4 regions of the Rhodoferax sp. BAB1 genome follow, and region 3 is predicted to be linked to each of the others. Evidence: predicted binding sites of a transcription regulator. Region 3 holds the regulator's gene; each other region holds the start of a gene.

Region 1 (7,613 bases), 1.5 Mb from region 3:
GCCGACCTCGTCATCCTCTGCCTGCACGACGAGGCGGCCGTCGAGACCGTGGCCCTGGTCGACGCACTTGAAAAAGCCTCGGGCCGTCCCGGCCCCAAGATCATTGACGCGTCCACGGCGCACCGTGTGGCGCCGGGCTGGGTCTACGGCTTCCCCGAACTCACACGCACCCAGGCGGCGTCGGTGGCCCAGGCCCGGCGGGTGGCCAACCCGGGCTGTTATCCCACGGGGGGTATTGCCCTGCTGCGCCCCCTGGTCGACGCCGGCCTGCTGCCCGCCGACTATCCGGTCGTGCTGTCCGGCTACTCCGGCTACTCCGGGGGCGGCCGTCAGATGATCGAAGCCTACGAGGTGACCAAGACCGCGCCCCCGCTGGAGGTCTATGGCCTGGGTCTGACGCACAAACACCTGCCTGAACTGCAGCTGTACAGCGGACTGACTCGCCGGCCCATCTTCGTGCCGGCGGTCGGCAATTTCTACGCCGGCATGATCGACCAGATCGGCTTGCAGTTCGACCTGATGAAGGGTGTCACGCGTACCCAGCAGCTGGAAGACGTACTGCGCGCACATTACGCCGGCAGCGAGTGGGTGAGCGTGGTGCCGCCAGCCGCGGGGGGCCGCCTGGAGCCGACCGCGCTCAACGGCACGAACAAGATGGAACTCAGTGTCTACGGCAACGACAGCCTGGGCCAGGCTGTGCTGATCGCGCGCCTGGACAACCTGGGCAAGGGTGCCAGCGGCGCTGCGGTGCAGAACCTCCAGTTGATGCTGGGTCTGTAATCAGGCTTCTTTGTCGGCCGGATCACCGCCCAGCACACGGCGCACCACCTCACCGCTGAATCCGCGTGCCAGCAAGAACCGTGTCTGGCGCGCCCGCTCCTGCGGCGTCTGCGGCAGGGTCTCGAACTTTCTCTGCCAGACGGCACGCGCACGCGCCAGTTCGCTGTCCTTGAGCCCGGACAGGGCCTGCGCGATCAATTCGCTGTCCAGTCCCTTGTCCTGCAACTCCTGACGAATGCGCGTCGCCCCCAGCCGGCTGGCGCGCCGGTTCAGCACCGACTCGGCGACCCGCTCCTCGCTGATGAAACCCCGGGCCTGCAGCTCGTCCAGGGCCAAGGCCAGCGTGCCAGGCTCCTCCTCATGGGGCTGGAGCTTGCGCTCGAGCTCGCGGCGCGAATGCTCGCGCTGGCTCAGCAGGCGCAAGGCCCGCCCCTTGAGCGTAGGCTGGAACGACAGCCGGGCGGTGGCCATGGCCCGCTTACCCGCCCTCGGCCTTACTCGGCGACGGCCTCCGCGGCCTCGTTGAGCAGCGGAATGCCCAGGGACTCGCGCACCTTGTTCTCGATCTCGTGCGCCAGCTCTGCGTTCTCGCGCAGGAACTCGCGCGCGTTGTCGCGGCCCTGCCCGATTTTCTCGCCGTTGTAGGCATACCAGGCGCCGGACTTCTCGATGATCTTGGCGTTGACGCCCATGTCGATGATCTCGCCCTCGCGGCTGATGCCCTCGCCGAACAGGATGTCGAACTCGGCCGTCTTGAAGGGGGGCGCCACCTTGTTCTTGACGATCTTGACCTTGGTCTCGTTGCCAATGGCGTCATCGCCCTTCTTGATGGTGCCGGTGCGGCGGATGTCGATGCGCACCGAGGCGTAGAACTTGAGCGCATTGCCGCCGGTGGTGGTCTCGGGGCTGCCGAACATCACGCCGATCTTCATGCGGATCTGGTTGATGAAGATCACCATGCAATTGGTCTTCTTGATGGTAGCGGTCAGCTTGCGCAGGGCCTGGCTCATCAGGCGCGCCTGCAGGCCGGGCAGGGAATCGCCCATCTCGCCTTCGATTTCGGCCTTGGGCGTCAGCGCCGCCACCGAGTCGATCACGATCAAGTCCACGGCACCGGAGCGCACCAGGCTGTCGACGATCTCGAGCGCCTGCTCGCCGGTGTCCGGCTGGGAGATCAGCAGGTCGGGCAGGTTGACGCCCAGTTTCTGCGCGTACTGCACATCCAGGGCGTGCTCGGCGTCAACGAAGGCGCAGGTGCCGCCGATCTTCTGCATCTCGGCGATGACCTGCAAGGTCAGCGTGGTCTTGCCCGACGATTCAGGGCCGTAGATCTCGACCACCCGGCCGCGCGGCAGGCCGCCCACGCCCAGGGCAATGTCCAGCCCCAAGGAGCCGGTGGAGACGACCTGGATGTCCTCGATCGCCTCGCCCTCGCCCAGACGCATGATGGTGCCCTTGCCGAACTGCTTCTCGATCTGGGCCAGCGCGGCCGCCAGGGCCTTGGCTTTTTCACTGTTGGCGACGCTGATGGATTTGCCGGATACGTCCATGATGACTCCTTGAGGGGGTTGATTTGTTATCCAGTGTTTTTAACCACAGGCTGGATGCTTGATCAGTAATTTATCTGTCTTGTACTTTCGAGTAAAGCCATAAATTAGTCATTTTGGTTTACTATTTAGCCATGACGGATGCCGCCACCTTTCCGGTCGACGACGGCTGGCGCCAGACCCATCTGGGGCGCCTGCTGGGCCACGCCATGCGCCGCTTCGACCAGCGCGTGCTGCAGCTGATGGCGCACGATGCCGAGGTGCCGCTGGCCCTGTCCAACCTGGCCGCACGCGGCCAGGTCAGCGCAGCCCACATCCACATCACGCGCCACCTGGCCGTGCAGGGTGCGCGACTCCAGGAACTCGCGGAATCGGCAGGCATGAGCAAGCAGGCCATGGGCAAACTGGTCGACCAGTGCGAGGCCTGGGGCCTGGTCACGCGCGAAGCCGATGGGCGTGATGGCCGCGCCAAGCTGGTGCGCTTCACGCCCACCGGACTGGCCTGGTTGCGCGGCTTCCAGCGGGCCGTGATCCAGGCCGAAGCCGAACTCAAGCAGGCCGTGAGCCCCGAAGTGGCCACCGTGATTGCCCTTGGGCTGGAGGCCTATGCGAGCGCCTAAAATTGCGACACAACAACACGCAAGCCGTTGACTGCGACTGACAGCCGGCTGCCCAGGAGACCAAGATGCGGATTCTGATCGCCGAAGATGACCAGGTGCTGGCCGATGGCCTGCTACGCACCCTGCGCAGCTCCGGCGCCGCCGTGAACCACGTGGCCAGCGGCACCGAGGCCGATGCGGCCCTGATGACCAACAGCGAGTTCGACCTGCTGATCCTGGACCTGGGCCTGCCCAAGCTGCACGGCCTGGAGGTGCTCAAGAAACTGCGCGCGCGCGGCTCCAGCCTGCCCGTGCTGATCCTCACGGCGGCCGACAGCGTGGACGAACGCGTCAAGGGCCTGGACTACGGCGCCGACGACTACATGGCCAAACCCTTCTCGCTGCAGGAACTGGAAGCGCGGGTGCGCGCCCTGGTGCGTCGCGGCATGGGCGGCACCAGCAGCCACATCAAGCACGGCCCGCTGGTCTACGACCAGACCGGCCGTGTGGCCACCATCGACGGCCGCATGGTCGAACTCTCGGCGCGTGAACTCGGCCTGCTGGAGGTGCTGCTGCAGCGCACCGGCCGCCTCGTCAGCAAGGACCAGCTGGTCGAGCGCCTGTGCGAATGGGGCGAAGAGGTGAGCAACAACGCCATCGAGGTCTACATCCACCGCCTGCGCAAGAAGATCGAGAAGGGGCCGATCCGAATCGCTACCGTGCGCGGGCTGGGTTACTGCCTGGAAAAGATCCAGTGACCATGGGTCCTGCGCGCGGCACCGGCCGGCATCGGCACCCGGCAGACAGGCCATGCCGATGAAGCTGTTCCAGCGCGAGCAGCGCTCGCTCTTCGGTGAGATCCTGGACTGGATGCTCACGCCGCTGCTGCTGCTGTGGCCGATCAGCCTGGTACTGACCTGGCTGGTGGCCCAGAGCATCGCCGGCAAGCCTTTCGATCGCACGCTCGAATACAACGTCAACGCCCTGGCCCAGCTGGTCACGGTCAACCAGCAGCACGTGCAGTTCAACCTGCCGCTGCCGGCACGGGAGCTGCTACGTGCCGACGACATCGACACGGTCTACTACCAGGTCCTGGGCCTGCACGGCGTTTATCTCAGCGGCGAACGGGACTTTCCCCTGCCGCCCGAGGACGAACCCGTGCTGGCCGGCACCGTGCGCCTGCGCGACGACGTGCTGCACGGCCAGGACATCCGTGTGGCCTATATGTGGGTGGCCCTGGATACACAGGCCACCAAAACAGCGCTGGTCCAGGTGGCCGAGACCCTGGACAAACGCTCGGTGCTGGCCGCCGAGATCATCAAGGGCGTGATGCTGCCGCAGTTCGTGACGCTGCCGCTGGCCGTGCTGCTGGTCTGGCTGGCGCTGGTGCAGGCCATCAAGCCGCTCAACCGCCTGGAAGAACGCATCCGGGCCCGGCGCCCGGATGACCTCAGCCCGCTGGACGCGCAGGCCGTGCCGCTGGAAGTGGCACCCCTGGTGTCCTCGGTCAACGACCTGCTGCTGCGCCTGAAGGACTCGATCGGCGCACAAAAGCGCTTCCTGGCCGATGCCGCGCACCAGCTCAAGACACCGCTGGCCGGCCTGCGCATGCAGGCCGACCTGGCCCAGCGCGAAGGCACCAGCACCGAGGAGCTCAAGCAGTCGCTGCGCCAGATCGGACGTGCCAGCATCCGCGCCACCCACACCGTCAACCAGCTGCTGGCGCTGGCCCGCGCCGAAGCCGGCACCACCGCCATGAGCCGCCAGCCCTGCGACCTGGCACGCATCACCATGGAAGTCGTGCAGGACAGCGTGCCGCGCGCCATGGACAAGCACATCGACCTGGGTTACGAAGGCGCCCAGCCGGGCATGCCCGGCGTGATGTTCGAAGGCAATCCGACCCTGCTCAAGGAACTCGTGCGCAACCTGCTGGACAACGCCATCAACTACACGCCGTCGACCATCGACAAGCCAGGGGTCATCACCGCACGGGTGCTGGCCGACCCTTTCGGCAAGATCATCGTGCTGCAGGTGGAAGACTCGGGGCCGGGCATCACCCTGGCGGAACGTGAGCTGGTGTTCCAGCCCTTTTACCGGGCCCTGGGCAATGACGTCGACGGCTCGGGCCTGGGCCTGCCGATCGCCCAGGAAATCGCCCAGCAGCACCACGCGCGCATCAGCGTGGAAGACACGCACCCCGGACAGACACCGCCCGGGGCGCGGTTCACGGTGCGCTTCGACCTGACGCCGGACTGAAGACCCGTCCGCGCGCCCGGATCAGCGGCAGCTGCGCAGCGTCTTGTCGCCCAATACCGGCTTGAGTTCTTCCAGCCTGGGCCGCAGGGCCTCGTCGGCGGCCGGGATGCGCAGCAGGCTTTGCCGGGTCTCGGGCCGCTCCTCGACCACACGCGCCGTGCGCACACCCCGACGCTGCAGCGTATTCAGCGAGGCCTGGGCCTGGGCCTGGGTCTCGAAACGCCCCAGCGACAGACCCAACTGCAGTTCGGGGTTGTCCAGAGGCTGTAGCTTCAACTTCATCTTGTCCAGTTCAGCGCGCTTTTTCTCCAGCGCCGCGGCATTGGGAAACTTGCCCATGTAAACGATCCAGCGAGCCGGCTCCACCGTCGTCTCCAGGGCCCAGGCTCCGACCGGCAAGGCGGTTTCCAGCACCTTGCGCACGGCCTCGGTCTGGGCCTCGTCGAACAGGCCGGCCTGCAGGCACTCCGGCGGCTTGGGCGGCGTCAGTGCCACCTGCTCGGCCCGGCGCGCCTCTTCGGTCGGCAGGATGCGGATGGCCTCGGGCCGGATCTGTTGCTGCAGACGCTGCGGCTCGCTCTGCTCGGCCGGGGCCCAGCCGTAGGCGCGCAGCATGCCATGCGACCAGGCGAAATAGCCCGCATTCAGGAGGACCAGCAGCAGGACGAGGAAGCGCAGCATGGTGAGGGGGGTCTTCAGTTCAGGGGGCGGACACTGACTTCGGCACTGGAGATTTTCTTCAGCCCGGCAGCAGTATGCACGAGCAGCGCGCCGCTGCCATCCACGCCCCGGGCCTGGCCGATGGTCCCGTCGCTCAAGGTCACCTCGCGGCCGGCCAGCACATCCCTGGCTGCATAAGCGGACTGGAAGGGTGCCCAGCCCTGGACCTCGAAACGCTGCACGGCCTGAACCAGGGGCGCGGCCACCTGCAGCAGGGCCTGCGGCGCGTCGGTGCCGGGCACCAGCTCCTGCAGCCAGGCCGGTGCCGTGGCCAACCCGGTCGCGTCCCGCGGCGTGATGTTGATCCCCACGCCAATGACCGCGTAGCGCGCCGTGTCGATCTGGGTGGTCTCGATCAGGATGCCGGCCAGCTTGCGGTCGGCCAGCCAGACATCGTTGGGCCACTTGAGCCGCAGGTCCGGGTGCAGGCTCTGCACCACACTCAGGCCCACGGCCAGCGACAGGCCGGACCAGTCAGCCATCTGCAGGGGCAGGCCCAGGGAGAAGGTCAGCACGTCCCCGGGCTGTGCGCCGCTGCTCCAGGGCCGCCCGAGGCGGCCGCGGCCGGCGGTCTGCGCTTCGGCCACCAGCAGCACCGGCTCCAGCCGGCCGGCACGGGCGCGGCGCATCAGCTCGGTGCTGGTGGAATCCACCTGCGGCAGCACCTCGACCGTGAAACCGGGCAGGGTGGGCGCCACCGCTTCCCAGATCGCTTCGGCCGGCCAACGCAGCATGGCGAACTCCTTCAGCGCTTGTCGCTCTTGGACTTGTTTTTCTTCTTGGACTTCTTCGATTTCTTGGGCTTGTCGTCGTCCTTCGGTGCCAGCAGCGTGCCGCGGCAGAGCTTGCTGCCGCACCAGCAGGGGTATTCCGCCTTGAGCTTCTTGGTGTAGGGCTCGTCGATGATGAGGCCGTAATCGTAGTTGAGCTCCTCCCCCGCCTTGATCTTGCGCAGCGACTTGATGAAGACGCGGCCCTCTTCCTCGTCGGCCTCGCAGTTGGGCTCACAGGAGTGGTTGATCCAGCGCGAGGAGTTGCCGCCCACCTTGGCGTCGATGACGTGATCTTCATCGACGTGGAAGTAGAAGGTGTGGTTGGGATCCTTGGGGTCGTGGGGGTGGCGGCGCAGCGCCTCCTTCCAGTTGATGATCTCGCCCACGTACTCGATGAGGGTTTCGCCCTTGGGGATGTCCTGGACGGCAAAGACCCCCTTGCCATGGACGCCGGAGCGGCGGGTCTGGATACGGCGGCCGGACTCGGAAACGGAATTCTTGGACACTGCTGAAAAATTTGGTAAGGTGAACTCGTATGGGCGCGCGTGGGCGCGCCCGTGTATGCGTGCGCGTACGCGCGCGCGAGAAACTGGATTGTAGTCAGATGAAAACCCTGGTCATTGCTGAGAAGCCTTCGGTCGCCCAAGACATCGTGCGCGCCCTCACGCCCACTGCCGGCAAATTCGAGAAACATGACGAGCATTTCGAGAGCGATACCTACGTCGTCACGAGTGCCGTCGGCCACCTGGTGGAGATCCAGGCGCCCGAGCAGTACGACGTGAAACGCGGCAAGTGGAGCTTTGCCCACCTGCCGGTGATTCCGCCGCATTTCGACCTCAAGCCGGTCGACAAGACCAAGACCCGCCTGAACGCCGTGGTCAAGCTGGCCAAGCGCAAGGACGTGGGCCAGCTGATCAACGCCTGCGACGCGGGCCGCG
Region 2 (7,613 bases), 1.6 Mb from region 3:
CCAGGCCGCCGTGGCCCAGGCCGAAGTCATCATCGACGCCGGCGTGCAGAGCTTCATGCACTGGATGGACCAGCGCAGCGCCGTGCCGCTGATCCAGCAGCTCAATGCCCAGGCCGACGAATGGCGCGGCGCCGAAATCGCACGTGCGCGCAAGGCCCTGGCCCGGGGCGAGGACGTGGACGCGGTGCTGCAGGCCCTCTCCAGGGGCCTCACGCAAAAGATGCTGCACGGCGCCCTGGCCGAGCTGCATGCCGGCGACGCCGCGGCGCGTGAACGCGCCAGTGCGGCCATCCAGCACTTCTTCCTGCGCAAAGAGCGTTAGCGGCCTTGAACCCGCCCTTCGCCGCGTCGTGGCGAAGACTCGCGCTCCCCGGTCACGCTCACGAAGCCCTGGCCGCCCCACCGAATCCGAAGAGTCTGTATGAAACCGTTTCTGCGCCAGCAACTCGAACGCTACGCCCAGCGCCTGGAAGAACTCAACTTCCTGCTCTCGCGCGAGGACATCATGGCCGACATGGGCCAGTTCCTCGCGCTCTCGCGCGAGCACAACGAGGTCACGCAGATGGCCGGCCGTTACGCGCGCTACCAGCAGCGCGAGGCGGACCTGGCCAGCGCGCAGGACATGCTGGCCGACCCGGACATGGCCGACATGGCGCAGGAAGAGATCGCAGCGGCCACGGCCGAGCTGACCCAGCTGGAAGAAGAGCTGCAGCGCCTGCTGCTGCCCAAGGACCCGGACGACGCGCGCCCCGCCTTCATGGAGATTCGCGCCGGCACCGGCGGTGACGAGTCGGCCCTGTTCGCCGGTGACCTGCTGCGCATGTACACGCGCTACTGCGAGCGCCGCGGCTGGAAGACCGAGCTGATCAGCGAGAGCCCGAGCGAGCTGGGTGGCTACAAGGAGGTGGTGCTGCGCATCGCCGGTGACCACGTCTACGGCGACCTGCGCTTCGAATCCGGCGGCCACCGCGTGCAGCGCGTACCGGCCACCGAGACCCAGGGCCGCATCCACACCAGCGCCTGCACCGTTGCCGTGCTGCCCGAGCCCGACGAGGCCCAGGCCGTGCAGATCAGCCCGGCCGACCTGCGCATCGACACCTACCGCGCCAGCGGCGCCGGCGGCCAGCACATCAACAAGACCGACTCGGCCGTGCGCATCACGCACATCCCCACCGGCATCGTGGCCGAATGCCAGGACGATCGCAGCCAGCACCGCAACAAGGCCAAGGCCCTGCAGGTGCTCTCGGCCCGCATCCAGGAGAAGGAGCGCAGCGAACGCGCCGCCAAGGACGCCGCCATGCGCAAAGGGCTGATCGGCAGCGGCGACCGCAGCGACCGCATCCGCACCTACAACTTCCCACAGGGCCGCCTGACCGACCACCGCATCAACCTCACGCTCTACAAGCTCGACCGCATCATGGAAGGTGAGCTGGACGAAGTGGTAAGCGCCCTGCGCCATGCGCGCGAGGCCGAACAGCTGGCCGAGTTGGAAGTAGGCAACAACTAAGGGCCCGAAAACGCCCCGGGACCGCACAAATCCCCCGCCATCCGGCTTGCAGCCCTAGAATGCAGCTACATTTTCCGTAGCACACAACGTCGTCGGGACACCATGCAGATCCAGCAAGCCCTCAGCGCAGCCTGCTCCGCCCTCGGGCTGGAGCGGCTGGATGCGCAGTTGCTGCTGCTGCACGTGCTGGGCCGCCCGCAGAACGACCGGGCCTGGCTGCTGGCCCACGACAGCGACGCGCTCGCCCCGGATGCGGAGATGCGCTACATCCACCTCACGCGCCGCCGCGCCGCCGGCACGCCGCTGGCCTACCTGACCGGCCAGCGCGAGTTCTACGGCATGAGCCTGCAGGTGGACAGCCGTGTGCTGGACCCTCGGCCCGACACCGAGACCCTGGTCGACTGGGCACTGGCGTGCATCCAGGGCCACCCTGCGCCACGCGTGATCGATCTGGGCACCGGCAGCGGCGCCATCGCCCTGGCGCTCAAGCATGCGCGACCCGATGCGCTAGTCAGCGCCATCGACGCCAGCGCCGATGCGCTGGCCGTGGCCAGCGCCAATGCGCTCGCCCTGAAACTGGATATCGACTGCAGACTGGGCAACTGGCTGGACGGCGTCGACCGCCGCTACGAGCTCATCGTCTCCAACCCGCCCTATATCGCCGAAGGGGATCCACACCTCGAAGCACTCGGCCACGAACCCCTGCAAGCACTCACCTCCGGACCCGACGGCCTGGACGCCATCCGTACCATCGTCACGCAGGCGCCGCAGCACCTGGCGCCAGGCGGCTGGCTGCTGCTGGAACATGGCTGGGATCAGGCGGCGGCGGTGCGCGCCTTGCTGGCGCAGGCTGGCTTTTCGGATGTGCAATCACATCCAGACCTGGCAGGCATCGAACGCTGCAGCGGCGGACGCTGGATGCCCACGTGAACACCGGCCTCCCCTGAACCGCTTCAAGCCCGCACTTCCAGCAGTTCCCCCACACTGGTTGTGTAGCGCGGCGTGCGACGCTCCTGCTTCATGCTCCAGCGGCGTGCGCGGCCGCCCAGGCCGGCGCTGGCCAGAAAGACCGTGTCCTGCCCGTAACGCCGGTTGAGCTGGTCCAGCACCTCCACCAGCCGCGGACGTGGCGCCGGGGCATCGCCCAGATCGAGCGCCCCCTGGCGCAGGCCTTCGCGCTGCAGGTGCATGAGCACAACACCGGCCTTGGCATAGGGGTGGCCTTCCCTGTAAATGCCATCCAGTACCGCGAGGGCCGCATGCACGATACGCGCGGTGTCGTTCGTGGGCTGCGGCAACTCGATGGAATGCCCCCTGGAATAAGGATGTGCCTGTTCGTAGTGCCCGGTACGGATGTAGACATAGACCTGCGCTGCCACGCCGTGCTGGCGACGCAGCTTCTCGGCCGCACGCGTGGCGAAGACGGTGACGGCCTCGCGCAGATCGGCCAGCGCGCCGGTCTTGTGGCCGAAGGAGCGTGTGACGGCGATGTGGCGCCTGTCCTGCGGGCCATCCTCCAGATCCACGCAGGGCCTGCCCTGCAGCTCACGCACGGTGCGCTCGAGCACCACGGACCAGCGACGCTGCACCTGCACCGGGTCCAGACGCGCCAGGTCCAGCGCCGTGTGCACGCCGGCTTCGCGCAGTTGGTCGCGCAGACGCCAGCCCACCCCCCAGACCCCGCCGACATCGGTGGCGGCCAGCAGGGCGTCGAGTTCCGCGCGCTCCAGCGCGGCGAGGTTGCACACGCGCGCGTGCCGCGCCGCATAGGGCTCGGGCTTGCGCTCGGCGGTCTTGGCGATGTGGTTGGCGAACTTGGCCAGGGTCTTGGTCGGTCCGATGCCGATGCTGCAGGGCAGGCCCAGCCACTGCAGCACACGCTGGCGCATGGCCCGGCCGCTTTCCGCCAGGCCGCCCGGCACGCCCGAGAGGTCCACGAAACACTCGTCGATGGAATAAATCTCCTGGCGCGTGCCGAAGTCCGCGAGCACCGCCATCATGCGGTCGGACAGGTCGCCGTAAAGCGCAAAGTTGGCCGAGAGCGCCACCAGGCCATGGCTTTTCTCCATGGAGCGGATCTCGTGCCAGGGCGCGCCCATGCGGATGCCCAGGTCCTTGGCCTCGTTGCTGCGCGAGATGGCGCAGCCGTCGTTGTTGGAAAGCACGATCACGGGCCGCCCTTCGAGCCGCGGCTGGAACACGCGCTCGCAGCTCACGTAGAAGTTGTTGCCGTCGATCAGGGCGTACATGCGACCGGCCTGCGCGACTAGTGCGCGAACTGATGGATGGCGGCCGTGACCACACCCCAGATCTCCAGGGTCTGGCCCTCGGCGGGAACGATCTCGGGATAGGCCGGGTTGGCAGGCTGCAGCTTGACGCGGCCCGCGCGCTGCCACAGCGTCTTGACGGTGAACTCGCCGTCGACCACGGCCACCACCACACTCTGGTGCCGCGGCACGAGCGCACGATTCACTACAAGAATGTCGTCATCCAGGATGCCCGCGCCCACCATGGAGTGGCCCCGCGCGCGCAGCAGGAAGGTGGCCTGCGGATGGGTGACGAGTTCGCGCGTGAGGTCCACGCGCTGACCGCCCAGGTCTTCGGCCGGCGATGGGAAACCTGCGGCCACGCGGTTATCGAGCCGTAGCAGCGTGTGCACCGAGGCCTCAGCCACAGGTACCGGCATCCCGGATGTAATACTGTTCACATTAACAGTATACAGCCGCAAGCCCTACTGGGCATGGTTCTCAGACCCATTCCTCAAGACCATGGGCTTGCAAGCAGCGTGCTTTGGATGACAATGCAAGCTGTCTCCCACCACCGAGAAAAGGAAGGCCCATGAAAGGCGATCCCCAAGCCATCTCCCATCTGCAGGCCCAGCTCAAGAACGAGCTGACCGCCATCAACCAGTACTTCGTGCACTACCGCATGCTCAAGCACTGGGGCCTGGACAAGCTGGCCAAGAAGGAATACGAGGAGTCGATCGGCGAGATGAAACACGCCGACAAGCTCATGGACCGCATCTTCACGCTGGATGGCCTGCCCAATCTGCAGGACCTGGGCAAGCTCAACATCGGCGAGAACGTGCCCGAGATCCTGCGCAGCGACCTGGCGCTGGAAACTGGCGCGCAAGCCACCATCAAGGACGGCATGGCCCACTGCGAGAAGGTGCGCGACTACGTCTCACGCGACCTGCTGCAGGAGATCCTGGACGACACCGAGGAGCACATCGATTTCCTGGAAACCCAGATCGAGCTGATCGACAAGGTAGGCCTGCAGAACTACCTGCAGAGCCAGATGGGCGAGATTTCCTGAGCCATTCACCGCAGCAAGAAAAAGGGCTACGCCGTGCGTAGCCCTTTTGTTTTGGAGGGTGTGACAGCGGTGATTCAGGTGGCGACCAGTTGAATGGAACGGCCCAGGCCCAGTTCCTGGCCCAGGTGCGCCATCTTGTGGCTGGTCCGGCATTCGGACCATAGCGCGCGGGCACAGCCTTCGCACTTGCCGCACTGGGTGGCCACGCCCAGTTCGAGCTGGATTTCGTCGAAGTCGGCCCCGGCACGGGCAGCACGCTCGATGGTCTTGTCGGAGACGCGGTGGCAGACACAAACAATCATGGCAGACAGTGGGTTGAAGCAGCTATTGACGCGAATGATAATGGTTTGCAATACGATTGGCTAGCCCAGCTATCCGCCCCTGACCGGCGCACGGTCTTTGGCCCGATCCGCTCCCGCCGGCCGATTTAAGTCCCGCTTAAGCCGCGGCGGCTGCAATAGGGGGATGAGCCCGCCACGCCCCGCCACCGCCTTCGGTTCCACGCCACGCGCCCCTTTCCTGGCGCTGACCCTCTCCCTGGCCGGCCTAGCCCTGGTCTGGGACGCCAGCGACCTGGACCGGGTCGCCATGCACTGGCTGGCCGGCGGCGGCGGCTTTGCCCTGCGCCACCACTGGCTGCTGGAGCGGGTGCTGCACGACGGGGTGCACAACCTGGCCCTGCTGGCCTACGCAGCCCTGCTGTTCCTGGCCTGGCGCCCGCTCGGGCCGCTGCGCCAGCTGGACGGCCTGCAGCGGCTGGAGGTGGTCAGCGGCGTCACCCTGAGCCTGCTGCTGGTGGGCCTGCTCAAGGGCCTAAGCCATACGAGCTGCCCCTGGGACCTGCAGGAGTTCGGCGGGGCGGCCGTCTACGTTTCGCACTGGGCCTGGGACCTGGTCGACGGCGGGCCGGGGCACTGCTTCCCGGGTGGGCATGTCTCCTCGGCCTATGCCTTCCTGGCGCTGGCGCTGCCCTGGCTGGAGGGCGACGCCCAGGCGCGGCGCCTGGGCCGGGCCGTGCTGCACGGCGTGTTGCTGGCCGGCCTGCTGCTGGGCCTGGCCCAGACCCTGCGCGGCGCGCACTACCCGAGTCACACCTGGTGGTCGGCGCTGCTGTGCTGGGTCAGCGCCCTGGCCAACCAGCAGGTCTTTGCCCGCCTGCGCAGCAGGCCATGAGACGGCCTGCAAAGACTGTTTAAAAACTCAGGAACTTCTCGCTTAGCACTCTCTCTTATAGAGTGCTAATATAGAAACATGACCTCGAAAGGAGTTCTGCCATGACCACTGTCACTGGAGTTTCCGCTTCCGCGCTGACCGTCGCGAATCCTTGGGCGCTGGTGCCCCCGCTGGGCAATCTCGACGCCTATATTTCGGCCGCCAACCGCCTGCCCATGCTCACCCTGGAGGAAGAGCAGGAGTTCGCACGAAAATTCCGCGAGTCCAACGATCTTGAGGCCGCCGGTAAGTTGGTGCTCTCTCACTTGCGCCTGGTGGTGTCCGTTTCCCGCCAGTACCTGGGCTACGGCCTGCCCCACGGCGACCTGATCCAGGAAGGCAATGTGGGCCTGATGAAGGCCGTCAAGCGCTTCGACCCGGACCAGGGCGTGCGCCTGGTGAGCTACGCGCTGCACTGGATCAAGGCCGAGATCCATGAATACATCCTGAAGAACTGGCGCATGGTCAAGGTCGCCACGACCAAGGCCCAGCGCAAGCTCTTCTTCAACCTGCGCTCCAAGAAGCAGGGTTACAAGGCCGACGCTGCAGCGGCGGATGCCGGCACCCACCGCGAGACGCTGAGCGAAAGCGAGATCGACCTGATGGCGCGCGAGCTCAATGTGAAGCGCGAAGAGGTCATCGAGATGGAAACCCGCCTGTCGGGCGGTGATGTCATGCTGGACCCGGGCCCTTCGGATGACGGCGAGGACAGCTTCGGCCCGATCGCCTACCTGGCCGACGCCAGCCACGAGCCCACGGCCATGATCGAAGCGCGCCAGCGCGACCTGCTGGCCAGCGACGGCATTGCCACGGCGCTGGACGCGCTGGACGCACGCAGCCGCCGCATCGTGGAGGAGCGCTGGCTCAAGGTCAACGACGACAGCTCGGGCGGCATGACGCTGCATGAGCTGGCCGCCGAATACGGCGTGAGTGCCGAGCGCATCCGCCAGATCGAAGTGGCCGCCATGAAAAAGATGAAGGCGGCGCTGGCAGAATACGCCTGATCCTGGCGCACGCCTCAACAGGCCCCTGACTTGCCATGAGTCCGGGGCTTTTTCTTTGGAGACAAGAATGCGATTGACACCCTCCCCCCTGCGCCGCGCCCTGCTGGCGCTCGGCCTCCTGACACTGGGCGTCGGCGCGCAGGCCCAGCAGGCTGCGGCCTGGCCGACCAAAGCGGTGAAGATCCTGGTCGGTTTTCCGGCCGGCACCTCGCCCGACCTGGTGGCGCGCACGCTGGCCGAGCCCCTGAGCAAGGCGCTGGGCCAGCCCGTGGTCGTGGAGAACAAACCCGGGGCCGGCGGCAATATCGCGGCCGACATGGTGGCCAAGGCCACCGACGGCCACACCATCGGCGTGATGATCAACGGCAACCTGACCATCGCCAAGCTGCTCAATCCCAAAACCCCTTACGACCCGGCCAAAGACCTGGCGCCCATCAGCCTGATCGGTACCGCGCCGCTGGTGCTGGCCGCCCCGGCCAATGCACCCGGCAACACCACCGCCGAATTCCTGGCCGCGGCGCGCAGCAGTGGCGACAAGTGGAGTTATGGTTCGCCAGGCATCGGCACGGTGGGCC
Region 3 (7,613 bases):
GCTGCGCGCGCCCTGCTGCAGGCCCATCCGCAAACCAATGTGCTGGTGAGCGACGACGGTTTGCAGCACTACGCCCTGGCGCGCGACATCGAGATCTGCGTCTTCGACGACCGGGGCGTGGGCAACGGTTTCCTGTTGCCGGCCGGCCCCCTGCGCGAACCCTGGCCGCGTTATGTGGACCTGGTGCTGCACACCGGCAACCGCCCCGCCTTCACCGGCTACACGGCACGCCGTGCGCTGGCCGCCCAGGCGGAGCGCATCGATGGCAGCCGGGTCGACCTGGTAGCCCTGGCGCAGGACGGCCGGCCGCTGCTGGCAGTCGCCGGCACGGCCCGGCCCCAGGCCTTCTTCGACATGCTGCAGGCGCTGGGCCTGCCGCTGACCCTCACGGTGGCGCGTCCCGACCATGACGACTATGCCAGCTGGCAGCGGCCGCTCGATCGCGACTACACCCTGCTGTGCACCGAGAAGGATGCGCTCAAGCTCTGGGCCCACCATCCCGATGCACTGGCCGTGCCCCTGAACTTCGCGCCGGAGCCTGCCTTTTTCGCCGCGCTGGACCGGCTGCTCGACGAGGCGCAGCTATCATCACCCCATGGACACCCGACTCCTTGAACTGCTGGTCTGCCCCGTGACCAAGGGCCCGCTGGAATACAACCGCGAGAAGCAGGAACTGGTCTCGCGCAGCGCCCGCCTGGCCTACCCCATCCGCGACGGCATCCCGGTGCTGCTGGAAAACGAGGCGCGCACGCTGAGCGACGAAGAACTGGGGCTTTGAATCGATGAGCCTCACCGTCCTGATCCCGGCGCGGCTGGCCTCGACCCGCCTGCCCAACAAACCCCTGGCCGACATCGCCGGCCTGCCCATGATCGTGCGTGTGGCCCAGCGCGTCAGCAGCGGCCTGGGCGCCGGCACCCGCGTGGTGGTGGCCGGCGACAGCCCCGGGATCGTGCAGGCCTGCCAGCAGCATGGTGTCGAGGTGGTGCTCACGCGGGTCGACCACCCCAGCGGCAGCGACCGCCTGGCCGAAGCCTGCGATCTGCTCAAGCTGCCCGATGAGGCGCTGGTGGTCAACGTGCAGGGCGACGAGCCGCTGATCGACCCCGCGCTGGTCTCGGCCGTGGCCGAGCTGCTGCGCCAGCGCCCCGAGGCCAGCATGAGCACGGCCGCCCATCCCATCCATGAGGTGGCCGACTTCGTGAACCCCAACGTGGTCAAGGTGGTGCTGGACGCGCGTGACCTGGCCCTGTACTTCAGCCGTGCACCCATCGCCTGGTGGCGTGACGGTTTTGCCCAGGGGGTCAAGACACTGCCGGATCCGGCGCCGCTGCGCCACATCGGCATCTACGGCTACCGCGCCGGCTTTCTGCGCCAGTTCCCGAAGCTGGCCCAGGCGCCGATCGAGGTGACCGAGGCCCTGGAACAGCTGCGTGCCATGTGGCACGGCCACCGCATCGCCGTGCACGTGACGCAGCAGGCCCCGGGGGCGGGCGTGGACACGCCCGAAGACCTGGCGCGGGTGCGCCGGCTGTTTGCGGCCTGAAGCGCGCCGGGCGATAGCCCCTGGGGCTGTAAGTTTCATCCCAGTTACGGCATGCTATCCTCGCCTCAGTCATGCAGCTGACATGCACCGCCATGGTGCTGTCGCTGGCTAAGAACAGCAAAACATCCGAGGGTATCCATGAGACTGATCCTGTTGGGCGCACCCGGCGCCGGCAAGGGCACGCAAGCCGCGTACATCTGCCAGAAATACGGCATCCCGCAAATCTCCACCGGCGACATGCTGCGCGCCGCCGTGAAGGCCGGCACGCCGCTGGGCCTGCAGGCCAAGGCCGTGATGGAGTCGGGCGCGCTGGTCAGTGACGACCTGATCATCAACCTGGTCAAGGAGCGCATCGCCCAGCCGGACTGCGCCCAGGGTTTCCTGTTCGACGGCTTTCCGCGCACCATCCCGCAAGCCGATGCCATGAAGGCCGCGGGCGTGAAGCTGGACTATGTGCTGGAAATCGACGTGCCTTTCGAGGCCATCATCGAGCGCATGAGCGGCCGCCGCTCACACCCGGCCTCGGGCCGCACCTACCACGTCAAGTTCAACCCGCCCAAGGTGGCCGGACAGGACGACATGACCGGCGAGCCGCTGGTACAGCGTGACGATGACAAGGAAGAGACCGTCAAGAAGCGCCTGGACGTCTACAGCGCCCAGACCCGTCCGCTGGTCGACTACTACAGCAGCTGGGCCAAAAAGGATCCGGCTGCCGCGCCCAAATACCGCGCCATCAGCGGCATGGGCAGCGTGGAAGAGATCACCGCGCGCGCCCTCCAGTCCCTGGCCGGCTGAAACGCCCGCGCGCCACGCCAACGCCCTGCCTTGCAGGGCGTTGTCATTTCCGCCTCAAGCCGGGCTGGACCGCAGTCCGTAGATGCGGGCCCCCACAAACAGGTACTCGGCACGCAGGATGGCCTCGCCCTTTTCGTCGTGGAAGGTGAAGCCCAGCACACCCATCGCGTCGCCCACCTTGAGCGGCGTCACGTTCCAGGCCTGCATGCGGGTGAGCGGCGCCAGCTCGATTTCCCAGCGGCTGTCCTTGCGACGCGGCAGCTGGGCCCGGGCCAGCAGGGCCTTGCCGTCGACCGGTGCGGTCTGCGCTGGCAAGGCGCGCTGCGCCAGATCGGGTGGCAGGGTGAGCGGGGACTGCAGTTCCAGCACCAGTTCGGCATGGGGGTTCTGCCAGCGCACGCTGTGCACGCGCCCCTGCAGGAAAATGGGCCGTTCCTGGTCGAAGCTGCTCCAGCCATGGTGGGCTCGCGCCAGCGGCAGCAGGCCGGGCAGCAAGGCAAGACTGATCGCGGTACGTCGTTTCATGCGTGACTCCGGTGGTCTCAGAGGTAGGCAATCCAGCGGCCACAGACCAGCACGGCCAGCCAGATCAGGGTGGACAGCAGCATCTGCACGCGCGCCAGGGTGTCGAGCTTGTGCAGGGAGCCCCGTCCGTGGAACCAGCCTGCATTACACGCCGCCGCCAATAACAGCAGCATCTTGAGGGTGAAAGCGCGGTTGGCCAGCAGTTCGACCGGCTGGCTGGCAAACATCAGCAGGCCCGAAGCCGCGGCGAGGCTGAAACCCGCTAGGGCCAGGCTCAGGCTCAGGCGGGCCAGCTCGCGCACCGGCAGCGCAGCGCCCAGGCCGAAAACCCGCAGTTCCAGCAGCACGAGATTGCCGACCAGCAAGGCGATGCCGCTCAGATGCACGACTTCGAGGGCCGGGTAGGCCCAGGCACTGGAGAGCAAGGCGGTGAACATGACGCGGGGCCGCCTCTCAGCGCAGGAGTTCGAGCATCAGCGCCAGTCGCGCCTTGACGGGACTCAGGCCGGGCGCCACGGGAAACTCGTCGGACGGCCGGGGCTGCAGAAACCCGTCGACACAGCGCGTGCTGCGCAGCACGCGCACACCGGCGCCCCGGGCGCGCCACAAGGCGGCTTCCAGTTCATGATGCACGGTGCCGCCCCCGGTGCCGGCCAGCACCAGGCCACGCACCGGCTGGGCCCCGTAACGCGTGGCGACGGCCGGATCCACCAGCGCGTCCACCGTGGCGCCGCAAGCCGCAGCATGGCTGAGCACGATCTCGACGCGCGGCAGCGCAGACGCCGTCAGCAGAACTTCGAGCAACATCTCCTGCGGCACACGCGGCCCAGGCCAGTCACGCTGGCGATCCACACGCCCCTGCTGCACCCGCCCGATATCACCGGCCTCCCCCGCGCTGAAGGCATCGAGCCGCGAGCTGTGGACCTTCTGCACGTCCTGTGCGCCAAGGATGCGGCCGGCGCAGACTGCCAGTACGCCTTGTGCCCCCGCCGTGGCAGCCACCGCCAGGGCATCGCGCAGGTTCTGCGGGCCGTCGGTGTCCGCCGCGTTGGCCGGGCGCATGGCACAGGTCAGCACCACGGGCTTGCGCGGTGCCAGCACGGTCTGCAGCAGAAAGGCGGTCTCCTCCAGCGTATCGGTCCCGTGGGTGATGAGCAGGCCTTGCACATCGTCCTGCGCCAGCCAGTGCACGCAGCGCTGCAGCAGCTTCTGCCACACGACCAGATCCATGTCCTTGCTGTCGATCTGGGCCACCTGCTCACAAAGCAGCGTGCAGCCAGCCGGGGTCGGCAGACCGGCCAGCAGCTCACCCACCGGCTGCTGCGCGGCCACGTAGTCACGGCTGTCGGCGGCATGGGGGGCGGCCAGGCCGGCAATGGTGCCGCCGGTGCCCAAAACCACGATTTTTTTCAAGCCCACTTGCAATTCCCTGAAAACTGGTTAAAAATACAGTTACTGGATATCGAGACAGTACCTTGTCTTCATCCCGCCCACAGGAGTCACCACCATGGACCTGCCGCAGTACCCGATCAAGCTGACCGCCCGCCAGCAGCAGATTCTGGACCTGATCCAGAGCGCCATCGCACGCACCGGCGCCCCGCCCACCCGCGCCGAGATCGCGACCGAACTCGGTTTCAAGTCGGCCAATGCCGCCGAGGAACATCTGCAGGCGCTGGCACGCAAGGGCGTGATCGAACTGGTCAGCGGCACCTCGCGCGGCATCCGCCTGCAAGGCGAGGCGCTGCGCTCCATCAACGAATCTCGCATCAAGCAATTCTCCCTGCCCATGCCAGACCTGTCCCAGATCGCCCTGCCCCTGATCGGGCGTGTCGCTGCCGGTTCGCCCATTCTCGCGCAGGAACACGTGGACCAGACCTATTACGTGGAGAGCTCGCTGTTCCAGCGCAAGCCCGACTACCTGCTCAAGGTGCGCGGCATGTCCATGCGCGACGCCGGCATCATGGACGGCGACCTGCTGGCCGTGCAGTCCACCAAGGACGCCAAGAACGGCCAGATCGTCGTGGCGCGCCTAGGCGAGGAAGTCACGGTCAAGCGCTTCCGCCGCAACAAGCACCTGATCGAACTGCTGCCGGAAAACCCTGACTACCAGACCATCGTGGTCGAGCCGGGCGACCCCTTCGAAATCGAAGGCCTGGCCGTCGGCCTGATCCGCAACACCATGCTCATGTGAACGCGCTGCGTCCGCCCCCGAAAGGTCAACGATGAATACCGCCTGGTCCGCCACCTACGCCCTCTGGACTCCCTTGCAAGGCCTGCTGCGCTGGCTGGCCCCCGCTGCTCCCTCGCGCCCTGCCACCGCCACGCCTGTGCAGCGGTCTTCCGTCCGCATGCAAGCCGCCATGGCCCGCGCCTGCGTTGCGCCGGTCCGTCGCCCGCTGCGCGTGGTACGCGTCATGGAAGCCGGCCAGCCCCGCTCGCAGGTGGGCCGCATGGTGATCTCCGGCCGCATGGCCGATGTCTGCGCCGAACTCGATCGCCTGGCCGCCTGCGAAGCCGCCCGTACCTGAGCCTCCTGCGCCGCTGCGCGGCTCCGCATCCGGGTTAATCCGCATGCGAGGCCAAGGCACAATAGCGGCATGAACATCGTGATTCTGGACGACTACCAGGACGTCGTACGCAAGCTAGCCTGCGCCAGCAAACTGGCCGACTACCCGCCCAAGGTCTATACCAACACCGTCAAGGGACTGGGCCAGCTCTCGGTCCGATTGCGCGACGCCGACGTGCTGGTGCTGATCCGGGAACGCACGCCTATCACCCGCCAACTGGTGGAAAAGCTGCCGCGTCTCAAGCTCATCTCCCAGACCGGCCGCATGGGCAGCCACATCGATATCGAAGCCTGTACCGAGCGTGGCATCGCCGTGGCCGAGGGCAGCGGTTCACCGGTCGCTCCGGCCGAGCTGACCTGGGCGCTCATCATGGCCGCCATGCGCCGCCTGCCGCAATACATAGGCAACCTCAAGCACGGCGTCTGGCAACAGTCCGGCCTGAAGTCTGCCGCCATGCCGCCCAATTTCGCCCTGGGCACGGTGCTGCGCGGCAAGACCCTGGGCATCTGGGGCTACGGCAAGATCGGCCAGCTGCTCGCCGGCTACGGCCGCGTGTTCGGCATGCGTGTGCTGGTCTGGGGCCGTGATCCCTCGCGCGAAAAAGCCGTGCAGGACGGCTATGAGGCCGCCAGCAGCCGCGAGGAATTCTTCCAGCAAAGCGACGTGATCAGCCTGCACCTGCGCCTGAACGAGGCCACGCGCGGCATCGTCACGGCCGCCGATCTGGCGCAGATGAAACCCACCTCGCTGCTGGTCAACACCTCACGCGCCGAACTGATCGAGCCCGAGGCCTTGATCAGTGCGCTCAATCACGGCCGCCCCGGCATGGCCGCGATCGATGTGTTCGAGTCCGAGCCCATCCTGCAGGGCCATGCCCTGCTGCGCCTGGAAAACTGCATCTGCACGCCACACATCGGTTATGTCGAGCAGGAGAGCTACGAACTCTACTTCGGCACCGCCTTCGACAACATCGTGAACTTCATCCAGGGCAAGCCGAGCAACATCGCCAACCCGGATGCGCTGAAGGTACGGCGCTAAGCGTGCCCCGGCTCAGGCCGACTTTTTCGCACGCAGCGCCAGCATCTGCTCGGTGCTGCTCTTGCGGTCGGCGTTGACCTTCTGCAAAGAAGGTCGCTCGCCCATCATCTTGACGTACTCGCGCACGGGCAGGCCCGCCAGCACATCGTCGCCATAGATGATCCTGCTGGCACTCGATACCAGAGGCAGGTGCGCCACGGCAGCGCAATCGGCCAGCGTGAACTCCGGCCCGGCCACGTAGGGCGAGAACTTCACCAGCTTGGTTAAGCCGTGCACGCCACGCTCCAGCAACTTGCGGGTGCGCTCCTTCACGTTGTCCGAGACCTTGCCGCCAAAAAAGGCTTCCGGGTAGAGGTTGCGCGCCACCAGTTCGAGGTGCAGTTCACTGTAGATGATGATCTCGCGCACCTTGGCTGCGGCATAGGGGTCGGCCGGCAACAGCGGTTTTTGCGGATAGGTCGCCTCGATGTACTCGGCGCAGGCGCCGGACTCGGAGACCGGGCCCTGCGGCGTGTCCAGGAAGGGCACCTTGCCCATGGGGGAGCGGTCCACCAGCAGGCTGTCGGTATGGCCGGTCCAGACCAGTTCCTCCACAAAAGGGACGTCCTTTTCCATCAACTGCAGCTTGATCTTGTTGTAGTAGTTGCTGGCAGAGAATCCGCAAAGTTTCAGGGTCATGGTGTCACCTCAGGTGGTTGTTGGCCGATGGTCACCCTGGAGTCTGGCAGAGGATGAGGCACGGAGCAGTCCGGCAGGCGACTCCGGACCGGCAGACGACAGAGTGATAATTCCGGCCATGAAACCCGTCCATGCACACATTGCCGTCGTCGGCACCGGCGCCATGGGCCGCGGCATCGCCCAGATCGCGGCCCAGGCCGGCAGCACCGTCCTCCTCCATGACCAGCAGGCTGCGGCCATGGCGGCAGCGCAGCAGTCGATCTGCGAGCAGTGGGACAAGCTGGTGGACAAGGGCCGTTTGGATGCGGCCGCGGCTGCAGCCTGCAAAACCCGCCTGAAGACGGCCGCCAGCCTGCAGGACCTGGCCACTTGCGACCTGGTGGTGGAAGCCATCGTCGAGCGGCTCGACGTCAAAGCGGCCCTGTTCGCCGAACTCGAAGGCATCGTCGGCGCCAGCACGGTGCTG
Region 4 (7,613 bases), 180 kb from region 3:
CGCACGTAATTCTGCGTCTCGCGGTAGGGTGGCACCTGGTTGCCGGCACGGCGCACGGTCTTCAGGCCGGCGTTGTAGGCCGCCAGCGCCAGGTCCGGCCGATCAGGGAATTTGGCCAGCAGCCGGCGCAAATGGCGGCTGCCGACCTGGATGTTGGTGCGCGCATCGGCCAACTGGCGCGCCACCGGCCGGCGCCGCTGGTCCTCCAGGCCGTAGCCGCGCGCCGTCGCCGGCATCACCTGCATGAGACCGACCGCGCCCTTGGGCGAGACGGCTGCGGCGTCGAAACCGGATTCGGTGGCGATCAGGGCCTGCAGCAGCGCATAGTCGATGCCGTGCTCGCGAGCCGCCTCGCGCAGCAGATGGCGCACCGACTTGTAGCCCGGCGAGATCTCGAAAAAGGCATGCAGGCGCGTCGGCGCCATGGGCACGGGACCGGCACGCGTGGCGCCCTCGGGCGCCTGGTCCGTGAAATAGAGGGCGTAGCGCTCGTCCAGCTGCTCGGCCGCAAAGTGCGGCACACCCTTGTCGTCGACATAGGCCCAGACGTCGGCCTGCGCTGCCGGCTGCCACAGCAGCACCAGCAGGCCCAGGAGCACCGCGAAAGGACGGTATGCCGGGGAGGACATCAGATGTCCACCTCCACCGAGTCGCCGTGCAGTTCCATCAATTCACGGCGCGCCGCGGCCTCGCCCTTGCCCATGAGCTTGGTGATCTCGGTCTCGGTCTGCAGGTTGTCGAACGTTCCCAGGCGCACCTGCAGCAGGCGGCGGGTGTCGGGGTTCAGCGTGGTCTCCCACAGCTGCTCGGCGTTCATCTCGCCCAGGCCCTTGAAGCGGCTGATCTGGCAGCGCTCCTTGGCCACGCCTTCCTTGGCGCATTTGTCGAGGATGGCAACGAGCTCGCCCTCGTCCAGCGCATAGGCCTTGCTGGCGGCTTTCTTGCCACGCGCCGGCACATCCACGCGGAACAGCGGCGGGCGCGCCACGTAGACATTGCCCGACTCGATCAGCTTGGGGAAATGGCGGAAGAAGAGGGTGAGCAGCAGCACCTGGATGTGCGAGCCGTCCACGTCGGCATCACTCAGGATGCAGACCTTGCCGTAGCGCAGGCCGGACAGGTCCGGTGTGTCATTGGGGCCGTGCGGATCGACACCGATGGCGACCGAAATGTCGTGGATTTCGGTGTTGGCGAACAGGCGGTCGCGCTCGACCTCCCAGGTATTGAGCACCTTGCCGCGCAGCGGCAGGATGGCCTGGCTTTCCTTGTCGCGGCCCATCTTGGCGCTGCCGCCGGCCGAATCGCCTTCGACGAGGAAAAGTTCGTTGTGGGCAAGGTCGCGGCTCTCGCAGTCGGTCAACTTGCCCGGCAGCACCGCCACGCCCGAGCCCTTGCGCTTCTCGACCTTCTGGCCGGCGCGCTGGCGCGTCTGCGCCGCCCGGATGGCCAGTTCGGCCAGCTTCTTGCCGTACTCGACGTGCTGGTTCAGCCAGAGCTCCAGCGTCGGACGCACGAAGCTGGAGACCAGACGCACCGCGTCGCGCGAATTCAGGCGCTCCTTGATCTGGCCCTGGAACTGCGGGTCCAACACCTTGGCGCTGAGCACATAACTGGCGCGGGCAAACACGTCTTCCGGCAGCAGCTTCACCCCCTTCGGTAACAGGCTGTGCAGCTCGATGAAACTCTTGACGGCGGTGAATAGGCCATCACGCAGGCCACTGTCGTGGGTGCCGCCGGCGCTGGTGGGAATCAGGTTGACGTAGCTCTCGCGTACCGGCGCACCGTCTTCGGTGAAGGCCACCGCCCAGGTCGCGCCCTCGCCCTCGGCGAAGGTGTCGTTGTTGTCGGCAAAACCCTCACCTTCGAACAGGGGGATCACCGGGTCAGCGCTCAGGGTCTGCATCAGGTAGTCGCGCAGGCCGCCCTTGTAAAGCCAGGTCTGGGTTTCCTTGCTCTTCTCGACCGTCAGCGTGACGGTGACGCCGGGCATGAGCACGGCCTTGCTGCGCAGCAGGTGGGTCAGCTCGGTCATGGGCAGGACGGCCGATTCGAAATATTTGGCATCCGGCCAGACCCGCACCGTGGTGCCCTGCTTGCGGTCGCCGGCCCCCGCCGCGCGCGTGCTCAGCGGCTCCACCACGTCACCGCCGGCAAAGGCGAGCTGCGCCACCTTGCCTTCGCGGTAGCTGGTGGCCTCCAGCCTTTTGCCCAAGGCGTTGGTCACCGAAACGCCCACGCCGTGCAGGCCGCCCGAGAAGCTGTAGGCGCCGCCCTTGCCCTTGTCGAACTTGCCGCCGGCGTGCAGGCGCGTGAAGACCAGTTCGATCACTGGCGCCTTTTCCTCCGGGTGCAGGCCGAAGGGGATGCCGCGGCCGTCGTCCTCGACGCTCACCGAGCCATCGGCATGCAGGGTCACGGCGATCTTCTTGCCGTGACCGGCCAGGGCTTCGTCCGCTGCGTTGTCCAGCACTTCCTGGATGATGTGCAGCGGGTTGTCCGTCCGGGTGTACATGCCCGGACGCTGCTTGACCGGCTCCAGCCCTTTGAGGACGCGAATGGAGCCTTCGGAATATTCGGGGGTGGGTTTGACAGCCATGGCGCGGAATTGTAGACCCAGTCGCCCGGACAGCTGGATAAACATACAGTTACAACTCAAACCCAGCCGGCAGGCCATGGGCGAATTGGCTACAGTTCAGCGATGAGCACACACAATAAGCAACTCTCGATAGCCCAGGTGCTGATCTGCGGCGCCGCCATCGTCACCCTCTCCATGGGCATACGCCACGGTTTCGGCCTGTGGCTGCAGCCCGTCACCCAGACCCAGGGCTGGACGCGCGAGAACTTCGCCTTCGCCATGGCCATCCAGAACCTGACCTGGGGCTTCGCCGGCATCTTTGCCGGCATGCTGGCCGACAAGTTCGGCGCCTTCAAGGTCATCATCGGCGGCGCCATCCTCTACGCCCTGGGCCTGATCGGCATGGCCAATGCGCCCACGCCGCTGCTCTTCGCCCTGAGCTGCGGCGTGCTGATCGGCATCGCCCAGGCCGGCACCACCTATGCCGTGATCTACGGCGTGATCGGCCGCAACGTGAGCCTGGAGAAACGCTCATGGGCCATGGGCGTGGCCGCCGCCGCCGGTTCCTTCGGCCAGTTCCTGATGGTGCCGGTCGAAGGCTGGCTGATCAGCAGCCTGGGCTGGCAGCAGGCGCTGATGGCGCTGGGCATGGCCGCGCTGCTCATCATCCCGCTGGCCTGGGGCCTGCACGAGCCGAGCTTTGCGGCGGGCACGACGCCGAAGCGCGAGCAGTCCATCCTGCAGGCCCTGCGCGAGGCCTTCGCCTACCCGAGCTTCCAGCTGCTGATGGCCGGCTACTTCGTGTGCGGCTTCCAGGTGGTCTTCATCGGCGTGCACATGCCCAGCTACCTGAAGGACCATGGCCTCTCGCCGCAGGTGGCCAGCTACTCGCTGGCCCTGATCGGCCTGTTCAACGTCTTCGGCACCTACATCGCCGGCACCCTGGGCCAGCGCCTGCAGAAGAAGAACATCCTGGCCTTCATCTACTTCGCCCGCTCCATCGCCATCACGCTCTTCCTGCTGGCGCCGCTCACCCCCCTGAGCGTCTACATCTTCTCGGCCGTCATGGGCCTGCTGTGGCTGTCCACGGTGCCACCCACCAACGCCATCGTGGCCCAGATCTTCGGGGTGGCCCACCTCTCCATGCTCGGCGGTTTCGTCTTCTTCAGCCACCAGGTCGGCTCCTTCATGGGCGTCTGGCTGGGAGGTTACCTCTACGACAAGACCGGCAGCTACGACATCGTCTGGTACATCGCCATCGGCCTGGGCATCGCTGCCGCGCTGGTCAACCTGCCGGTGCGCGAGGCCGCGATCCGGCGCCAGCCCCAGGCGGCCCAGGCATGAAGAAGCTGCCGCGCCAACTGCTGGCCTGGGGCCTGGCCCTGGCCGTGCTGCTGGCCGTGTTTGCCCTCTACACCCGGCCGGACTTCCTGCTGACCCTGGCCGACCAGCTCTGGGCCTGTTTCTAGGAAAATCCCGTACCCGTCTGACATGAGGGCGTGGCACACTGCTGTGCCATGACCATGAAGACCTTCATCATCACCGGCGCGTCCGACGGCATCGGCGCTGAACTGGCACGCCAGCTGGCGCAGCGGCATGGTGCCGAGGCCGGCCTCGCGCTGGCCGCCCGCAAGGAAACCCAGCTGGAAGAAGTGGCGCGAGCGTGCCGCAGCCATGGCAGCGAGGTGCTGGTCGTGCCCACCGATGTGACCGACCCGGCCCAGTGTCGCGCCCTGATCGAGCGCAGCGTGGAGCGCTTCGGCTGGCTGGACGCCCTCGTCAACAACGCCGGTGTCTCGGCCCAGGCCCTGTTCGAGCAGGTCCAGCCCGAAGACCTGGGCTGGTACGAGGACCTGATGCGCGTGAACCTCTGGGGCAGCGTCTGGTGCACACACGCCGCCCTGCCCCATCTCAAGGCCAGCCGTGGCCAGGTGGTGGCCGTCTCTTCCCTGGCCGGCCTGGTGGGCGTGCCGGGGCGCACGGCCTACAGCGCCAGCAAGTTCGCCATGACGGGTTTTTTCGAGGCGCTGCGTGCCGAGCTCAAACCGGCCGGCGTCAGCGTCACCACGGCCTACCCCGGCGTGGTGGCCACGCAGATCCGCTACCGCGGGCTCAACGCGGCCGGTGTGGCCGCCGGCGCCAGTGGCCTGAAGGAAGACGACGCCATGCCGGTGGAAGTCTGCGCCCGCCTCATCCTGGACGGCATGAACGCGCGCCGGCGCGAAGTCGTGATGAGCACCAAGGGCAAGCTGGGTCGTTACCTCAAGCTGCTGGCCCCTGGCCTGGTGGAACGCATGGCCCTGGCCGCACTCAAGGACGAGGTCAAGCCGCGATGAGCGTTGCGGCCGTGCACGGCCTGGAAGCCCCGTCCCTTTGGGTCCAGCGCTGGACGCACCTGGTCCGCCCCGGCGGGACGGTGCTGGACGTGGCCTGCGGCCATGGCCGCCACCTGCGCTGGTTCGCCCGGCACGGCCATGCCGTCACCGGGGTGGACCGCTCCCCCGAGGCGATCGCCGCCGTGGCATCGCTGGGCACCGCCCTGGTAGCAGACATCGAGAACGGCCCCTGGCCCCTGCTGAACGGTGAGCAGCCCCGGACCTTCGACGCCGTGGTGGTCACCAACTACCTCTGGCGCGCGCTGTTTCCCGTGCTGCTGCAAAGCGTGGCGCCGGGTGGTCTGCTGATCTACGAAACCTTTGCCGCCGGCAACGAGACCGTGGGCAAACCCTCGCGGCCCGACTTCCTGCTGCAGCCAGGCGAACTGCTGGACGTGTGCCGCCCCCTGCGGGTGGTGGCTTATGAAGACGGCTATCTGGCCGCCCCCGAGCGTTATGTGCAGCGTATCGTGGCGGTACGCGCCAGCGGCCTGTCCACGGACGGCGCACCGGCGCGTTATCCACTCTGAGGCCCGGCCCCACGGGCGGGGGCTGGCCCTCGTTAGAATCCTTCTTTAGCCTGAACTTATACATTCGCGGACATGACTTCCTCCAACCGCCGTATCACCGGCAGCATCGTGGCCCTCGTCACCCCCCTGCACGAGGACGGTAGCGTCGACTACCCCACACTGCGCAAACTCATCGACTGGCACGTTGCCGAAGGCACGGACTGCATCGGCGTGGTCGGCACGACCGGCGAGTCGCCCACGGTGAACGTGGACGAGCACTGCGAGATCATCCGCGTCTCGGTCGAGCAGGCCAAGGGCCAGGTTCCCATCATGGCGGGCTGCGGCGCCAACTCCACGGCCGAAGCCATCGAGCTGGCGAAATTTGCGAAGAAGGTCGGCGCCGACTGCCAGCTGCAGGTCGTGCCCTACTACAACAAGCCCACGCAAGAGGGCCAGTACCTGCACTTCAAGGCCATCGCCGAAGCCGTGGGCGACCTGCCCATGGTGCTGTACAACGTGCCCGGCCGCACCGTGGCCGATATGGCGCACGACACCGTGCTGCGTCTGGCCCAGGTGCCGGGCATCGTCGGCATCAAGGAAGCCACGGGTAACATCGAACGCGCCCAGTGGCTGATCCGCGAAGTGCCGAAGGCTTTCTCGATCTACTCGGGTGACGACCCGACCGCCGTCGCCCTGATGCTGTGCGGTGGCCACGGCAACATCAGCGTGACGGCCAACGTGGCGCCGCGCCAGATGCACGAACTCTGTGTGGCCGCCATGGCCGGCGACGTCAAGCGCGCCATGGAGATCCAGTTCAAGCTGATGCCGCTGCACAAGCAGCTTTTCGTCGAGCCCAACCCCATCCCGGTCAAGTGGGCCATGCAGCGTCTGGGCCGTTGCGGCGGCACGCTACGCCTGCCCATGACACCGCTGACGCCGGCCAACCAGCCCGTGGTCGAAGCGGCCCTGCGCGCCACCGGCCTGCTCTGAACCCAACCGTTCCCCAAGGAAATACCGGTGAAGCTTGTTTTGAAACTGGCCCTGCTGGGCCTGCCGCTGGCGCTGGTCGCCTGTTCCACGCTGGAAGGCGACAAGGTCGACTACAAGGCCGCCGCCAAGGCGCCCCCACTGTCCATCCCGCCCGACCTGACCCAGCTGCCGCGTGACACCCGCTATGCCACGCCGGGCAGCACCGTGAGCGCCACCGGCTATCAGAGCGCCTCACAAGGCAGCGCGGCTGCAGCCGTCGCTGCCGTCGCCGTTGCCGGCTATCCCGGCATCCGCGTCGAGGGCAGCGGTGGCCAACGCTGGCTGGTGGTAGACCAGCCGGCCGAAAAGCTCTGGCCCCAGATCAGGGAGTTCTGGCAGGAAACCGGCCTGGCCCTGAGCCTGGAGCAGGCCCAGCTGGGCATCATGGAAACCGACTGGGCCGAGAACCGCGCCAAGCTGCCGCAGGACATCATCCGCCGCACCCTGGGCAAGCTGGTGGATGGTCTGTATTCCAGCAGCACGCTGGACAAATACCGCACCCGGCTGGAGCGCAATGCTACCGGCGGCACCGAGATCTACATCAGCCACCGCGCCATGGAAGAGGTCTACAAGAACACGGAGCAGACCCAGACCATCTGGCAGTCGCGCGCACCCGACAGCGAGATGGAAGTCGAGATGCTGCGCCGCCTGATGATCAAGCTCGGGGCGACGGGCCCGCAGGCCGAGCTGCAAACGGCGGCCGTGACACCGCGCCGAACCTCACGCCTGGACAGCCGTGACGGCCAGCCCGTGGTGCTGGTCAGCGAAAGCTTCGACCGCGCCTGGCGCCGTGTCGGCCTGACCCTGGACCGCACCGGCTTCACCGTCGAGGACCGCGACCGCAGCCAGGGCACCTACTTCGTGCGTTATGTGGAGCCGACTCCGCCGGGCCAGGAAGAGCCCGGTTTCTTCAGCCGTTTGTTCAGCGCCAGCCCGAAGGACAAGGCACCGCAGAAATACCGCATCACGGTGCGCGGCCAGGGCGAGAGCAGCACGGTGTCCGTCCTCAATGCCGAGGGCGCGCCTGAAGTGTCGGCCAACGCCCAGCGCATCCTGCAAGTCATCACCGACGACCTGCGCTGAGAGTCCCGCCGAGCCCCGCAGGGGGCTGGCCAAAAAAAAGCC

The links. The regulator LexA, encoded in region 3, represses DNA repair genes until DNA is damaged. The targets are predictions, from matches to a motif close to ACTGTATNNNNATACAGT.
Region 1: the regulator LexA is predicted to act here: its motif matches at 2,363-2,380, upstream of recA (recombinase RecA).
Region 2: the regulator LexA is predicted to act here: its motif matches at 4,206-4,223, upstream of HTY51_RS01705 (LexA family transcriptional regulator).
Region 4: the regulator LexA is predicted to act here: its motif matches at 2,629-2,646, upstream of HTY51_RS10315 (DNA topoisomerase IV subunit B).

The regions. Positions count from the first base shown of each region.
Region 1 is NZ_CP054424.1:3,489,190-3,496,802, reverse strand. Features, by position in the region: gene argC (N-acetyl-gamma-glutamyl-phosphate reductase) at 1-780, shown strand, start outside; gene recX (recombination regulator RecX) at 781-1,251, opposite strand; gene recA (recombinase RecA) at 1,275-2,330, opposite strand; gene HTY51_RS16945 (MarR family winged helix-turn-helix transcriptional regulator) at 2,462-2,947, shown strand; gene HTY51_RS16940 (response regulator transcription factor) at 3,013-3,684, shown strand; gene HTY51_RS16935 (sensor histidine kinase) at 3,743-5,182, shown strand; gene HTY51_RS16930 (SPOR domain-containing protein) at 5,204-5,863, opposite strand; gene HTY51_RS16925 (biotin--[acetyl-CoA-carboxylase] ligase) at 5,878-6,636, opposite strand; gene HTY51_RS16920 (SET domain-containing protein) at 6,648-7,181, opposite strand; gene HTY51_RS16915 (DNA topoisomerase III) at 7,280-7,613, shown strand, end outside.
Region 2 is NZ_CP054424.1:332,552-340,164, reverse strand. Features, by position in the region: gene hemA (glutamyl-tRNA reductase) at 1-322, shown strand, start outside; gene prfA (peptide chain release factor 1) at 422-1,507, shown strand; gene prmC (peptide chain release factor N(5)-glutamine methyltransferase) at 1,610-2,437, shown strand; gene HTY51_RS01710 (Y-family DNA polymerase) at 2,461-3,756, opposite strand; gene HTY51_RS01705 (LexA family transcriptional regulator) at 3,774-4,193, opposite strand; gene bfr (bacterioferritin) at 4,346-4,822, shown strand; gene HTY51_RS01695 (bacterioferritin-associated ferredoxin) at 4,897-5,124, opposite strand; gene HTY51_RS01690 (phosphatase PAP2 family protein) at 5,288-5,995, shown strand; gene rpoH (RNA polymerase sigma factor RpoH) at 6,097-7,038, shown strand; gene HTY51_RS01680 (tripartite tricarboxylate transporter substrate binding protein) at 7,112-7,613, shown strand, end outside.
Region 3 is NZ_CP054424.1:1,972,534-1,980,146, forward strand. Features, by position in the region: gene lpxK (tetraacyldisaccharide 4'-kinase) at 1-615, shown strand, start outside; gene HTY51_RS09450 (Trm112 family protein) at 596-778, shown strand; gene kdsB (3-deoxy-manno-octulosonate cytidylyltransferase) at 783-1,544, shown strand; gene adk (adenylate kinase) at 1,683-2,339, shown strand; gene HTY51_RS09465 (DUF6152 family protein) at 2,394-2,864, opposite strand; gene HTY51_RS09470 (hypothetical protein) at 2,882-3,301, opposite strand; gene HTY51_RS09475 (asparaginase) at 3,318-4,283, opposite strand; gene lexA (transcriptional repressor LexA) at 4,372-5,055, shown strand; gene HTY51_RS09485 (hypothetical protein) at 5,087-5,392, shown strand; gene HTY51_RS09490 (D-2-hydroxyacid dehydrogenase family protein) at 5,462-6,469, shown strand; gene HTY51_RS09495 (glutathione S-transferase) at 6,482-7,147, opposite strand; gene HTY51_RS09500 (3-hydroxyacyl-CoA dehydrogenase) at 7,266-7,613, shown strand, end outside.
Region 4 is NZ_CP054424.1:2,149,242-2,156,854, forward strand. Features, by position in the region: gene HTY51_RS10310 (lytic transglycosylase domain-containing protein) at 1-629, opposite strand, end outside; gene HTY51_RS10315 (DNA topoisomerase IV subunit B) at 629-2,596, opposite strand; gene HTY51_RS10320 (MFS transporter) at 2,699-3,919, shown strand; gene HTY51_RS18745 (hypothetical protein) at 3,916-4,044, shown strand; gene HTY51_RS10325 (SDR family oxidoreductase) at 4,099-4,911, shown strand; gene HTY51_RS10330 (bifunctional 2-polyprenyl-6-hydroxyphenol methylase/3-demethylubiquinol 3-O-methyltransferase UbiG) at 4,908-5,480, shown strand; gene dapA (4-hydroxy-tetrahydrodipicolinate synthase) at 5,553-6,449, shown strand; gene bamC (outer membrane protein assembly factor BamC) at 6,477-7,571, shown strand.